Regions from separate parts of the Bradyrhizobium sp. CB82 genome, predicted to be linked through region 2. Evidence: predicted binding sites of a transcription regulator. Region 2 holds the regulator's gene; the other holds the start of a gene.
What was found. The regulator LexA, encoded in region 2, represses DNA repair genes until DNA is damaged. The targets are predictions, from matches to a motif close to TGTTCNNNNTGTGTTCNG.

Region 1: the regulator LexA is predicted to act here: its motif matches at 3,914-3,931, upstream of QA640_RS00870 (YifB family Mg chelatase-like AAA ATPase).

What each region holds. Positions count from the first base shown of each region.
Region 1 is NZ_CP121650.1:189,830-197,437, forward strand. Features, by position in the region: gene QA640_RS00860 (ATP-binding protein) at 1-1,600, opposite strand, end outside; gene QA640_RS00865 (hypothetical protein) at 1,727-2,194, opposite strand; gene QA640_RS00870 (YifB family Mg chelatase-like AAA ATPase) at 2,317-3,855, opposite strand; gene QA640_RS00875 (PilZ domain-containing protein) at 4,086-4,331, shown strand; gene QA640_RS00880 (IS1182 family transposase) at 4,475-5,806, opposite strand; gene QA640_RS00885 (tetratricopeptide repeat protein) at 6,184-6,951, shown strand; gene QA640_RS00890 (AAA family ATPase) at 6,975-7,608, opposite strand, start outside.
Region 2 is NZ_CP121650.1:5,143,964-5,151,571, forward strand. Features, by position in the region: gene QA640_RS25050 (HAD-IA family hydrolase) at 1-377, shown strand, start outside; gene QA640_RS25055 (hypothetical protein) at 539-745, shown strand; gene glp (gephyrin-like molybdotransferase Glp) at 1,090-2,301, shown strand; gene lexA (transcriptional repressor LexA) at 2,477-3,175, shown strand; gene QA640_RS25070 (hypothetical protein) at 3,778-4,215, shown strand; partial or broken gene QA640_RS25075 (ComEC/Rec2 family competence protein) at 4,224-5,600, opposite strand; gene QA640_RS25080 (hypothetical protein) at 5,621-5,773, opposite strand; gene QA640_RS25085 (hypothetical protein) at 5,967-6,206, opposite strand.

The DNA.
Region 1 (7,608 bases), 4.3 Mb from region 2:
CGATGTCCGGACCGAGCGCGCGATCGATCAGCACGGCATGCCAGGAACGCTCCGGCAGCAGCGCCAGCGCGACGTCCACGTCCGAGACCGTGCAGATCTGGCCGCCCCAGCGCTCCAGCCGCCGCGCGATCAGCGACGCCTCGATGCCCTGGGCCGCGATCAGCAGGATCGATTTGGCGGTGAGGTCGGGGCTCGGGAACGTCGTGTGTCGGGCGCTTGCCTCGACTGGAGTGAGCGGAAGGGAGACCTCGAAGGTCGAGCCCCTGCCCGGCTCGCTCTCCAGCGTGATCCGGCCGCCCATGCGTTTGACGATGCGCTCGCTGATCGCAAGGCCAAGGCCGGTGCCGCCATAGGTGCGCGCGACGCGCTCGTCGGCCTGCTCGAATTCGCGGAAGATGCGCGACTGCGCCTCGGCCGCGATCCCGATGCCGGTGTCGCGCACCAAAAAGCTGACCTCGTTTGGCCAGAGACCAGGCTCGACGATCAGCGCGACGCCGCCATGCGAGGTGAACTTGATGGCATTGCCGGCGAGATTGAGCAGCACCTGGCGCAGCCGCGCGGCATCGCCGACGATGTCGAGCGGCAGGCGCTCGTCGACATAGGCCGCGATCTCGAGGTTTTTTGCCTGCGCGCGCGGCGCGAGCAGCTCGGTGATCTCCTCGACCAGCGTCGACAAAGCGAAGGCACGCTGTTCGAGGTCGAGCTTGCCCGCCTCGATCTTGGAATAGTCGAGCAGTTCCTCGATCAGCGCGGTCAGCGCTTCGCCGGAGGTTTTCACGGCCCGCGCATAGGTCGTCTGCTCCGCCGTCAGCGTGGTGTCGAGCAACAGGCTGCTCATGCCGATGATGCCGTTGAGCGGGGTGCGGATCTCGTGGCTGGCCATTGCGAGAAAACGCGACTTGGCGCGGTTGGCCGCGTCCGCCTGGTCGCGGGCCTCGGTGAGCGCGCGTTCGGTCTCGGTGCGATCGGTGACGTCACGGCCGACGCTCTGGAGCTCGGCCGGCTGACCGGCATCCAGCCGCACAAAGCCCTCGCGCCAGGCGATCCAGCGGGCGCCGATAGGGGTCGCGATCTTCTGGTCGTGGATGCGCGTGCCGTTGCTCTCGAGCGCGGCGTCGCCCTGCTCCAGCACGTCGAAATTGAAGCGCGTGCCGACCAACGTACTGCGGGCCTGCCCGGCAAGCTCGCAATAGGCGTCGTTGGCGAAGGTGATGCGTCCCTGGTGATCGCGCAGCACGATCAGATCACCCTGCGATTCGAAGAGACTGCGCGCGCGCTCTTCGGCCTCCTTGAGCTCCCAATTGCGATCGACCAGCGCCTCGTTATGCGTTGCGAGCGTGCGCAGCCTTTTGTTGACGAAGCGCAGCCGCATGCTGAGCGTGGCGAGTCCAAGGCAGGCGAGGGCGAACAGGAAGCTCGCGCCGATGGCAAAGGCGTTGGGATCGTAGCCGGACTTCTCGGCCCGGCTGCCGGCGATGAAGCCATAGGCGCCGCCGAACGTTGCCGAAAAGATCATGAAGGAGCGGATCGCGAAGGCGATCCTGGGATGGCGGCGCCTGAAGCGGCGCATGTGCACCTTGATCCGGAACGACCGACCCATCGCCAAAGATCCTGACTCTGCCTAGAATTCTTTTGCCCGCCCTCGGTGACGATGCGTCGCTCGACCTTGCGAACAGTTTGAGGTTTTGCAGCCGGCTCGAAACAGGGTTGATGAGACGTTAACGGCTCAGAGCGAGGCCGCCTGAAGATGGCGATGTTCGCCGGCAGCGCCGACGATCAGCGCGGCGGCATCGCGGGCGGAGAACGTCTTCGACCGCACATAGATGTGGTAGTCGGCCGGCCCCGCGCTGAAGAGATAGATCACCGGATCGGCGCTGCTCGGATGCGCGGAGATCGCGACGAGGCGCGTTGCCGCGCTGGCCTGGCAGGCGTCCGTCTCCGCGGTCGGCCCGTCGTCGACCAGGACGAAATCCGCAGCTTCCGCCGTCTCGGTGATCTGGACGCGGACGGTGGCGTGGGCGGGATCGTCGGTGAAGGCGACGTGCAGGCCGGCAGACCAGGGAACGGAAGCGAGCTCGACCGGGGTTTCGCCGACGACGATGCAGGGGTGCGATGGAGTCCCGGGCCCGCCGCGCGCCAGCACCGCCGCCGCCATCAAGGGAACAACCGAAGCCAGAACCTTGAAACGCAACATGACACTCTACTCGCCTGAGGCCCCAAGTGAACTCAGGAGGAGCTCGTGGAAACGCGTGGGCCTTTATGGTTTGCAGAGCGTAAAGGAAACTCGTTACTGCCGGGTTGATATACGCATGCGCGTCACGCCATCTGGCGCACATCCTCCGCGAGTGCGCGGTAGGAGAGGGCCTCGGCGAGATGCAGCCGGCCGATTTTGTCGGCGTTGTCGAGGTCGGCCAGCGTGCGCGCCACCCTCAGCACGCGATGATAGCCGCGCGCCGACAGTCGCATGGTCTCGGCGGCATCGCGCAGCAGCTTCTGGCCCTGCGCATCGGGTTTGGCAATTTCCTCGAGCACCGCGGCCGGCGCCTCGGCATTGGTGCGCACGTTTGGCAGTCCTGCGGCCTGATAACGCGCGAGCTGAATGTCACGGGCAGCGGCGACGCGTGCGGCGACCTCGGTCGAGCCTTCCGCCGACGGCGGCAGGATCAGGTCGGCAGCCGTCACCGCAGGCACCTCGATGCGCAGATCGATGCGGTCCATCAGCGGACCCGAGATGCGCGCCTGGTAGTCCGCCGTGCAGCGATCGATGCGGCCGCGCTTGCAGGCATAGCCGGGCTCGAACGCGTTGCCGCAGCGGCACGGGTTCATTGCCGCGACCAGCATGAAGCGGGCAGGGTAGGTGACGCGATGATTGGCGCGCGACACCGAGACCTCGCCGTTTTCCAGCGGCTGGCGCAGCGAATCCAGCACGCGCGGATCGAACTCAGGAAGCTCGTCGAGAAACAGCACGCCCTGATGTGCCAGCGAGATCTCGCCGGGTTTTGCGCGCATGCCGCCTCCGGTCAGCGCGGCCATGCTGGCGGAATGATGCGGCGAGCGGAACGGCCGCCGTGCGGTCAGCGCGCCGCCTTCGATCTCGCCGGCGACGGAGGCGATCATCGAGACCTCCAAAAGTTCGCCCGGCGACAGCGGCGGCAGGATCGAGGGCAGGCGCGCGGCCAGCATCGATTTGCCGGCGCCTGGGGCGCCGATCATCAGCAGGTGATGTCCGCCTGCCGCCGCGATCTCCAACGCGCGCTTGGCGCTCTCCTGGCCCTTGATGTCGCGCAGATCGAGCGGGGAGGCGGCCGCCTCATGCACCTTCGGCGAGGGCCGCGACAGCACCTGCGTGCCCTTGAAGTGGTTGGCGATCTGGATCAGCGAGCTGGCGGCGATGATCTGGATATCCGGGCTCGCCCAGGCGGCTTCCGAGCCGCAGGCCGCCGGACAAATCAAACCTTCCTCGCGGGCATTGGCGCCGATCGCCGCCGGCAGCACGCCGGCAACCGGCGCGATCGAGCCGTCGAGGCCGAGCTCGCCCAGCACCGTAAAGCCGGCGAGGGCATCCGGCGGGATGGCGCCGATCGCCGCCATCAGCCCGAGCGCGATCGGCAGGTCGTAATGGCTGCCTTCCTTGGGCAGATCGGCCGGCGCCAGATTGACGATGATCCGCCGCGCCGGCAGCGCCAGGCCCGAGGCGATCAGCGCCGAGCGCACCCGCTCGCGCGCCTCCGAGACCGCCTTGTCCGGAAGACCGACAATGGCAAAGGCCGGCAGGCCAGGCGCGACCTGCACCTGCACGTCGACCGCGCGGGCCTCGATCCCCTCAAAGGCGACAGTAGAAACCCGCTGAACCATGCTCGAACCAGCCTGCTTTCGTACACAATCGAGGGTAGCAGGCGGCCGATCGGCTGGCAAGAACAATACGGGAACATATGTCCCGGCCCCCGCGCATTTCCTAACGAGGCGTAAACGGGACGGGGACAGTAAGCCTCGAATGCGAGCCGATCCGCTCAGCACATCCCAACGAATGTTCGCTAAGTGTAGGAGCGCGGGATGGGCCGTGATCTAACAAGTGAATAATCGAAATGCTAGCAAATCGCCGGAGAAGCGAACGTCGGGTGTGCAGTCGGCTTGCCAAGATTCATCTTGGCGCGGGGTCGCTGCCGAGGGACTGCACGATCACGGATATTTCCGATGGCGGCGTGAAAGTGGTGGCGGAGTTTCTGGAGGTGCCGCCGCAATTCACCATCATCTTCGCGCCGGACTATTCCCGCCAGTGCCAGCTCCGCTGGCGCATCGGCTGCGAATTCGGCGCCGAATTCATCGACTAGTCTTATTGTGATTCCCCTCATCCTGAGAGCTTGCCAATCTTTCTCGTTTTGCGTGGTCATCGAAGGATGTGGCAGTTCCTCGTCGTGGCAACGCGTGGGCTGGGCGGCTGTGGCGAGGTTGGGGGATGTCGATGAACGCTCCTCTATGCGCTAGCGAGGCGGTTGCCTTGCAGGATGTTGTTGGCGAGGGCGTACCAGAGCACGACGGCGCGGACCTTTTCGAAGCCGCGCACGGTCAATTGGCGCAGGTCCCAGTTGCGCCAGCGGGCATGTATGCACTCGCAAATCGACCGGGGCTTGTATCGGGCCTTGCCCTCTTCGCTCGCCATGCGCGCACGCCAGGCCAACACCCCCGGGCCGTCGCCGCGTCGCGGTAGATGGGGATCGGTGCCGTGCTTGGATTGAGTGGGCGGGCAAAAGATATCGATGCCCTCGGCGTGCGCCCACTCGATGTCCTCGGCACTGCCAAAGCCGCCATCGACGAGATGGTCCTTGGGCAACCCGCCAGGACGCGCGCGCTGCCGCTCCAGCATGGGCCGCATCAGGCCGCGGTCGGACCCGGTGTTGCAGACCTTGATGTCAACGACGATCGGCTGGCCGGCGGCACTCGTCACCTGCACGTTGTAGGCGGGGCGGAAGCCGCCGTCGGCCATCTTCATGACCCGTGCGTCGGCGTCCGTCGTGGAGGCCCGCGGCTCTTTCGGCTTCTTGCCGTTGCCGCGCTTTTCTTCGCGCTCCTTGCGCTGCTGCTTGATTTCGGCGAGCGCCGTCTGCGCCGCTTTGACGCGCACTCTGCGCTCACGCGCGGCGCGCTCCTTGGCGGCCTTCATGCGCTGATTGCTAGCATCCGAACGAGCGTCAACCTCGCGTTTGAGGTCTTCCACCACCGCCTCAGCCAAGGCCAGGTGCCGATCGAGCGTCGCCTCCCGCCGGAACGAAGCGGCCCCGGCGCTGGCCCGGACCCGAACACCGTCCTGCGCCAGCGTTTCCAGATTGACGAGGCCGACCTTCGCCAGCACCGCCAAATGCTCGCAAAGCAGCCGGTCGAGCAGGTCGGCGCAACCGACCCGGAAGTCCGCCAGCGTGTGATGGTTCACCGACACCCCGCCACACAGCCAACGATAGGCGTCATGGCTCTCGCAAAGCCGCTCCAACGCGCGCGCGCTGCCGACGCCCTCGCTGGTGGCATAGAGCCACAGCGCCAGCAAAAGCCGCGGCGATGTCGCGGGGTGACCAGGCCGATCGCCCCGCGCTTTGATCCGGTTCTCCAGCTCACTCAGGTCGAGTTCCTCGACATAGGACCAGATCAGGCGCACCGGATGGTCTTCCCCGATCAGGCTCTCGATATCCACTGCTCGCAACTCGATTTGATCGCGTTGGGGCTCACGAAGTCGCGGCGCTGCGAGCGGCGCCGCACCGGCTTGCGGCTTTGCCTGCTCCGGCAGATCCCCAAACAATTCATCAGCGGCCATCATCCCTCCTGCGAATCCATCACCGCAAGAGAATCACACAGCACCAGCTTTCGGCTATACCGCTTGCGACCAGTCAAAAAGATTCACAGCCTCTGAGGAGCCGCTGAAGGCGGGCGTCTCGAAGGATGGCAGCGGGCGAGAGCCGGGCCTTCATGGTTCCCCCGGCGATGCGAAGCATCGTCCGGAGACGCGCTTCGCGCTCCTCACCATGAGGGTCTTGTGACACAACCAGCGCATGATCCGGAAAAGTGTGCAGCGGTTTTCCCTCGCGACTGCGCGGAGATCATGCGCAAACAATAGGGCGCCGGGCTGCGCCTTAACGGGAATTTAGCGTTAATCGGGAAAGCATCTCCGATCAGTCGCCGACGGTAGATCAGAGTATGTCCCAGCGTTCGTCCCTCGTCTCTTCCCCGGCGCGATGGCTGTTGTCCGCGCTTCTCGCGCTGGGGCTCTGCGGCTGCCAGACCACCGGGCTCGAGGACGTCACCGGCGCGCTCGGCACCAACTCGGAAAAAGCGCGCGAGGCCAAGCCCGATCTCGATGCGCTCCGTGAGCGCTACCGCGCGACCCCAAGCGATCCCGAACTTGCCTTGCAATACGGCAAGGCGCTGCGCGAGAACGGCCAGCGCTCGCAGGCCGTCGCCGTGCTCGAGCAGGCCGTGCTCACCCACTCCGCCAACAAGCCGCTGCTTGCGGCTTATGGCCGTGCGCTCGCCGACAACGGCAATTTCCAGCAGGCCTTCGACGTGCTCAGCCGCGCGCATACGCCGGAGGATCCCGACTGGCACATCCTGTCGGCGCAAGGCGCGGTGCTCGATCAGCTCGGTCGCAACGAGGAGGCGCAGCAATATTACGGCAGCGCCCTGAAGATCGTGCCGGACGAGCCGCAGGTTTTGTCCAATCTCGGTCTGTCCTACGTGCTCCAGAACAATCTGCCCAAGGCGGAGGAGACGCTGCGCCGTGCCCATGAGCGCGCGCCGCAGGACGCGCGCGTGCGGGCCAATCTCGCGCTCGTGGTGGGACTACAAGGCCGCCAGGCCGAGGCCGAGGCTATCGTGAAGGCCGATCTGCCGCCGGACGAGGCGCAGGCCAAGGTCACGGCGCTGCGGCAGCTCCTCACCAGGAAGCAGCAGCGGGCGGAGAAATAGCGCCGCCTGCTTTCGGCGCCGGCTTACGACGCCTTGCGATGCGGTGCGGATGCGCGCTTCGGCTTGCCCTTCAACTTCTTCAGCAGCGGCGCCAGCAGCGACTGCCTCGGCTTCTTGACCTCGCCGCGCCCGGCAAGCCGGTTGGCGAGGTTCTGGAACGTCTCGGCGGTGCGGTGGCTCTTGGAGACCTCCGCGATCATCTGGCCGTTATTGGCAGCCGTCGAGAACAGTTTTGAATCGAAGGGAATGACCGCGACCGGCTGGCTTTCCATGGTCTTGGCGAAGGCCTTGACCTCGATCTCCGCGCGCTTGTGCATGCCGACCTGGTTGAGGCAGTAGAGCGGCGGGCGATCGTTGGGCCGCGCGGCCTTCAGCACGTTCAGCATGTTCTTGGTGTTGCGCAAGTTGGCGAGATCTGGCTCGGCCACGATCACGATGTCGTCGGCGTTGATCAGCGCGCGGCGCGTCCAGCCCGACCATTGATGGGGCACGTCGAGCACGATGCAGGGCGTGGTCATGCGCAGCGTATCGAACACGGCGTCGAAGGCTTCGGCGCCGAAATCATAGACGCGGTCGAGAGTGGCTGGTGCTGCCAGCAGGCTGAGACGCTCGGTGCATTTGGCGAGCAGACGCTCCATCAGCGCGGTGTCCGGGCGC
Region 2 (7,608 bases):
TCCTGGAGGGGTGGAATGCGATCTTCGCGGGCGAGATGCCCGACATCGCAAGCCTGTTGCCGCGCGCTGCGAAGCACGTGCCGCTCTACGCCTTTTCCAACACCAACCGGCCGCATGTGGAATATTTCTCGAGGGAATATGCCGACGTGCTCGGCCATTTCCGCGAGCTGTATCTGTCCTCGAGCATCGGCCTGCGCAAACCCGATGCGGAGGCCTTCGACCATGTCGTCGCCGCGATCGGAGTACCCGCCGAGCGAATCGTGTTCTTCGACGATCTCGCTGAAAATATCGAAGGCGCGCGGGCACGAGGGCTGACCGCGGTTCACGTGACATCGCCTCACGACGTCGGTGAGGCGCTGAAGGCGCTGGGCTTCTAGGCGGCCGCATTGCTGCGGTCGCTCGCAGTCTCGTTCCCGCCGGATCCAGGAACTTTTTCAGCAAGATGTGGAACCAAGTCACTCTGTGTATTTTTGCACAGAGTTCCCGGAACGGATCTGCCACTCCGGAGTCATATGCCCGTTGGGTTTCTCTACGACGGATGCGTAACGTGTTGGGCAAGACCTACTTCAACAAGCAAGCCTCGATCCTTCTCAAATTCGCCAAGTCAACGTCGAATTCGCAGCTCTCCGCCAAGCTGGTGAGCAAGGCGGCCGATCTGAAAGCGCAGGCTGATCCGCTGCCGGAGAAGGATGTCGGACTGAGGGCGCCCGACGTCGATCCGGACAACGAAACGGGAGCCTCCTGATGTTAGCCGTGAGCCTGGTCGTCGCCGTGGCATGTCTGGCCACCGTCATTCCCGTCTTTCTCGTCATCGAAACGATCACGCGGCGACCCCGGTAAGCACTTTCGACCCACGAGTTGGTCCAGTCGCCACCTTGCGCCCGTATGGTCTCGACTTCCCCCCGGCCGCGCGCCATCGATCCCGGCATCCCCCGTCGCGGTGCCTCGCTCTCCCTCCCCGCGCTACACCGTCGAAACGACAAGCCCATCACTTCCGCCCCGTCTGCCTGTCTTTTGCTTCGACGCCTGCACTCGGCTAGAACGCTGAGCCCGACCGGGATGTTGATTTTCCATGCAGGAGTTTTGTCCGTGGCCCTGATGCCGGTGTCTGATGCGCTCGCGGCAGTGCTGGCGGGCGTCGAGCCCGTGGCGGAGGAGATGGTCGCACTGGAAGCCGCCTACCATCGCGTGCTGGCGCGCGATGTGGCGGCGCGGCGCACGCAGCCGCCGCAGGCGATGTCGGCAATGGACGGCTATGCGGTGCGCGCGGCCGATGCGGCGACGGTGGACGCAGAGCTCACCGTGATCGGCGAGGTCGCGGCCGGTCGACCGTTCACCGGCGTGGTGGGCGCGGGTGAAGCAGTGCGGATCTTCACCGGCGGCGTGGTCCCCGATGGCGCCGATGCGGTGGTGATCCAGGAAGACACGGTCGCCGACGACAGGCGCGTCACGATCAAGGAGGCCGCGATCGTTGGTCGGCACATCCGTCCGGCCGGCGTCGATTTCCACGAGGGCGAGGTGCTTCTGAGGACAGGAGCCCGGCTCACCGAACGAGACCTGTCGCTGGCGGCCGGCATGAACCACCCGGCGCTTGCCGTCCGCCGCCGGCCCAAGGTCGCGATCCTCGCGACCGGCGACGAGCTGGTGATGCCGGGTTCGACGCCCGGCGCGGGCCAGATCGTCTTTTCCAACGGCTACGCCCTGCATGCACTGGCGCGGGCCGAGGGTGCCGAAACGATCGATCTCGGCATTGCCGCCGATACCGTTGCGGCGACCACGGCCGGCATCCGCCGGGGCCGCGAGAGCGGCGCCGACATCCTGATCACGACCGGCGGGGCTTCGGTCGGCGACCACGATCTGGTCAGGCCGGCGCTTCAGGCCGAAGGCTTCGAGATGGCGTTCTGGAAGATTGCGATGCGGCCGGGCAAGCCGATGATGCACGGCCACCTCGGCGCGATGCGGGTGATCGGCCTGCCCGGCAATCCGGTCTCGTCTTATGTCTGCGGCTTCCTGTTCATGGTGCCATTGATTCGCGCGCTTGCAGGCCGCTCTGGCGTCCATCACCGCCGCGAGCGCGCCGTGCTTGGGTGCGACGTCGGGCCTAACGACGTCCGCGAGGACTATCTGCGCGCCCGGCTCGAGGAGCGCGAGGACGGCACGCTGGTGGCCCTTCCCGTCAACCACCAGGACTCCTCGCTGCTTGCGAATCTTGCTGCCGCACAAGCACTTCTCGTGCGCGCACCGTTCGCGCCGAAGGCCGAGGCAGGCACACCTTGCGAGGTGTTGCGGCTGCCCTTGTAAGGGCGATCTGATTCGCGCATGACGCGAACTTCGCTGCGTTCACCCAAAATTAAGTGGTTGCGGAACACATATCGAACATATAGTGTCCGTTCATGATTTGTTTCGAGCATCTAGCGGCTTCTGCTGAATCCGACGTCTCGGAATCGAACGACGTCAACCGGGGGACTTGGTCGAGATGTTAACGCGCAAACAATACGAGCTTCTGCGGTTCATCAGTGAGCGCCTCAAGGAAAGCGGCGTGCCGCCCTCCTTCGACGAAATGAAGGACGCGCTGGATCTGCGCTCGAAGTCGGGCATCCACCGCCTGATCACCGCGCTCGAAGAGCGCGGCTTCATCCGTCGTCTGCCCAATCGCGCGCGCGCCATCGAGGTCATCAAGCTGCCCGAGCTTCAGGCGGCAGGCGCCGGCCGCCGCGGCTTCACGCCGAGCGTCATCGAGGGCAATCTCGGCAAGGTGCGGGGCCCAAGCGCTCCCGCCGACGAGGGCGAGCGTCCGGTCGCCGTGCCCGTGATGGGACGGATCGCGGCCGGTACGCCGATCGAGGCATTGCAAACCCGTAGCCACACCATCAGCGTCCCTCCGGACATGCTCGGCTCGGGCGAGCACTACGCGCTCGAAGTGCGCGGCGATTCGATGGTCGATGCTGGCATCCTGGATGGCGACATGGCGCTGATCCAGCGCAACGAGACCGCCGATACCGGCGACATCGTGGTGGCGCTGATCGACGACGAGGAGGCAACGCTCAAGCGCTTTCGCCGCCGCGGTGCGTCGATCGCGCTGGAGCCCGCCAACACCGCCTATGAGGTGCGCATCCTGCCGCCGAACCGGGTGAAGATTCAGGGCAAACTGATCGGGCTGTACCGGAAGTATTGATTGCCCTCGTCCGGCAGATTGCCGGTCATCGCGCGGCGCCGCGGGGCGGACGGATTGTCCGCTCCGGGTGGATAGCATTTTCGCTTCCTCCGATTATCCCCACACCCTGCGCAGAGCCACATCCTCGAGCGCTGCAGGCGCGAAAGCGCTTTGCACAATGCAGAGGACAAAGCCATGCGACAGATGATTTTCAGCGTGATCTCGGCAGCGCCTTGATCGCGGGATCGGCTTCCGCGAGCGACGCAGCGCAGCACCACCATGCCGTCCGCAAGACGGAGCACGCGGCAAGCGCGCCATTCCGCAATTGCAGCAATGCGATCGCACCTGCCGCGCCGGCGAGGTGGCCCCCTACGGGGTACTCGGCTCCTGCCGGCCAGTGATAAAAGCTCGGATGTGTGAATGGTGTAAACCAAGATAGAGTCGCAGCGAGAGGCTTTGTTCCTCGTTCGCCGGGAAAGATCAGGAAAGATAATGTGATCGGGCGGCGCGCAGACGGGCCGCAGATTTGCCCACAAACGCGATACACTCGAAGGCTTCCACTCTGATAGAGGCCTGCGCCTCCGGGGGGCGCGGACCTGCTATCTCGCATGAGGAGCACTCCGATGTGTGACTACAGCCTACATGCCGTTGCGACCCGCCCCGCTCAAGTCGGCGAGACGATCGTCACGACAACTTTCCGCGGCACCTCGACGCGTGGATTTGCGTCGGAGCGTGATCTCTCGGTTGCCGTCTGCCTCCTGCCCGGCACCGAGCTCGCCTTCGCCGACAACGTCCGCTACGACAATCGCTGGATCTGGACGCGCACCGTCAACTCCCGCGTCGGCAAGTTCGGCAAGGTCGATCCGCACATTCCTGATCGTCATCATGATGCGATCGAATTCCCCGACGGCAACTACGTGCTGGTGACGCAACTCGTCGAAGGCCAGCGTGCCACCGTTCTGCAATTGCCGGTGACGCAGCCGCTCGGCGAGAAGACAGAGCAGCCGGCCGTCGAGCAGCACACGACCACGACGACCCCGACACGTCTGCCGATCGGCTGACGCGTCTTTTAATCCTCGGCCTGCAGGTCGGCCTCCGACGGCGTAGCGTCCTTGCTGTGTAACGTGGCCGGCCGCGGTGCGAGGCTGAGCTCGAAATCGCTATCGCCGGCCCCGGCCGGCGACCAGGGGCGGTTTGCGCCCCTTGCTTTTGCCGTTTGCAGCGTGAACCCGTCGCCGCTCCGCGACAGCGCGAGGGCGCCCTGCGTCTTCAGACGCTCGCGATCCACGACCATCGCCGCGCAATCTGGCGCGGACGGTTTCACCGTCACCACCAGCGCTGCCCGGCCGCAATCATCCGCTAGCGCATCGACGCGCAGCGAGAGCGCGACCAGGCGACCATCGGCGAGCGGCGTTACGCAGCCGGCCTCGTCGCATGAGACGCCGTGGGCGAGCGAGGTATCGGTCGCGCTGCGCGGATCGGCATCGGCGGCAAGCCACTCCTTGAGGAGGAAATTGTCCTTGCCGGTCCGGATCAGGTGCAGCCGGCCGTCCTTGCCGCGCACCGCGACGCTGTGGCCATCGCCTGCGATCAGGATGTCGGGCTGGCGCATATGCAGCGCCCAGCCAAGCGCGAGCGCCAGCACGATGACGCCGGTCCAGCGCAGCGGCGTCCGCAACAGGCCCATCACGATGAGGCCGATGCTGGCGGCAATCAACGGTCCGGTACCGAATGCCGCGACGCGGCCGACTGCGCCCGGCAAGGCCGCCACCCAACGCGCGACTGCGATCATCCAGTCGATGCCGATCCCCATCAACCACCAGAACACGCCGTCGAGTCCGAACGGCGCCGCGATCAAGCCCAACAGGCCGGCGGGCATCACCAGCGCAGAGACCACCGGCATCGCCGCGAGATTGGCGAGCACGCCGAACGGCGTGATGCGATGGAAATGGAAGGCGGCGTAGGGCGTGGTCGCAAGTCCCGCGATCAGCGAGGCCATCAGCAGCATGACGAGCTCGCGGCCGCCCCACAGCGCGATGCGGGCGGTGGCGGAGTGGTCGGGCGACGCGAACAGGTTCGGCATGCCGATCTGCACCAGCGCGACGAGACCAAGCGTTGCCGCGAATGACATCTGAAAGCTCGGATGCACGAGGGCTTCCGGGGCGAGCGCGAGCACGATCAGTGCAGCGACCGCCAGCGTGCGGAAGGTGATGGCACGCCGATCGACCATCACCGCGATCAGCACCACCGCCGTCATGAAGAACGAGCGCTGGGTTGCGACCTCGCCGCCGGACAGCAGCAGGTAAAACGCGGCAGCCATCAGCGCAGCCGCAGCCGACCATTTCTTGATCGGATAGCCGACCGCGAACCCCGGGATCAGCGCCAGCAGCGCGCGCACCGCAAAGAACACGACGCCGGCGACGACCGCCATGTGATAGCCGGAGATCGGTCAAGCAGAGATTTTAGTTAGGAAATACAGCGCTTTAATGCACTCTTGCTTCCCAAGAAATCTCGCTGGGAAGCATCTGGGACGCGGAACAGCCGTTCCCGCTCGATCGCTTGCGCTGCGTCGCGGTAGTTGACCGCGAGCGACCGTAGCCCCGCCTTCTCCTCAGGCATGGCGCTCTCGTCCGCCAGCAGAGCCGTTCGAACCGCCTGAGCTCGCCGATGATGTGCTGATCCCGCCGCATGCCGCCGATCAGACTCCGGCGGAGAGTCACTCGTCAAGACGGCATTCCAGATCCAAGACGCGCAGGACCCCCCGGCCTCCAAGTCCCCCGTGCCGCGGCCGTTTCGTTCAAGCGGCTCAGTGTTAGTGTCTTGTCCCGTTCATCTGATAAATCAGGGCAGCGCAAAACAGCGGCTCGGTGGGCGAGCGAACTTCAACCGCTATGCCTGGCTGCTCATTCCCTAATATCGAGTCCCGCGCCAAGCCGATCAGTGTCTCCGCCGCTTCTATCTCAGCCGCCTTCTGGTTGGGCAACTCCAGGCCTTCTTCGTCAGGGTAGAGATTGCCGCTGTTCCGGATGTCGAAGAAATATCGGGTTGTCATGCCGGACCTCCTTGTCAGACGGCAATCCGAGCCAACCACCGGCGAACAAATTTCGTTCCTAAGTCGGCTAACTACCCAGTCCCAGGGTGTGCTATTTTGACTCATGGAACATCAGGGTGTTGAGTACACAGTAGTCCAGACCATCAATCCATTCGGCTGGAAATGGTCGTTTGAGCGAGAGGGACGAACGCCCAAAACTGGAGTTGCCTTTAGTCGCGCGGAAGCTGTTAGCGCCGCCGAACGAGCAATCAGCCAATCTCTTATAGGGCCGAGACGCCAGTAAGGCCGCCTTAGTGGAAGGCCCGCCAGCGTGAACCGGCGCCCGCCGATCACCGCCCGTGTGACCACCCGGACACGGCGCCGATCTGACCACCACCCGTGAGACCTTTGCGCCGTGGATTTTGTTTTTCTGATACCATTACCCGTACTATCCCGGAGATCCTTGACGCTCGCCTGCACACGCCTACGTATTTTGAATGGTCACTGCGAAACCCACCGTTGCCCTAGCGCTCGACTGAGGAGGCCTTATGCCTGGTCGATTGGTTTCCCCTGCCCTGTGAGCAAAACCGGGAATAGCCCGCCAAGCCCTTAGGAAGGCCCGTGGTGAGTCCTCGTTTTATAGGCTCCGGAGTGCGGACCGATCGGCGCCACCGCACGGGCGGGCGACACGCGCTGAAGTCGTGGGCAGTAACAAGTCGCTCGGCGGTATAACCGCGAGGCTTCGGCACCGTAGGGGCGGAAGAAACCATTTTCCCGGCGCCGCGAAGCCATCCGGAAACAAACCCGGCCTAGCCTCCCCTCATTGGACCAAAGGGGATTCGGTTATGTCAGCTTTCATCAATGCCTTGTCTCGTAATGCGCGCACGCTGGTGATCGTAAATTCGTTGGCCGGCGCGGCTCTTCTGTTAGCGATGGCAGCTCCGCAGCCCGTCTCAAGTGGTGCCCTTGGTAGCGGGTGGCACTGCAGCACGACAGCGTTTGTTTTAACGACGTGCCGCCAGACCCCCTAGTCACGCGGAAGCTCGTGGCACAGGCATTGCTCTTATTCGAATGACTGGGATTGTAGAGCCCCAGTTTGAGACAGGGCGCCGCCGGGACAATGTATTTCGAGCCCGGCGGCGTATCTTTTTGGGAGGGCTTTACCGCCTCAGCCGGCGGGCGTGAGCCGCAAGCCGCTGCCGGTTGCGGGTATGCGATCGGCGCCGGCTCGGGCCACCACGACGAATCGAAAATTTGCGAGGTGTCGCGGCGACTGTTTTGATGGTGGCATGCGCAAGCCTAACCGCGAGAACAGGACACCGGCCGGTCACCGCCCGATCAAGATCACCTTCGGCGGCATGCGCGATATGGGGCGTGCGCGGCGTCCTGGTCTATTGGGCCGACTACCATTGCAGCCACTTGG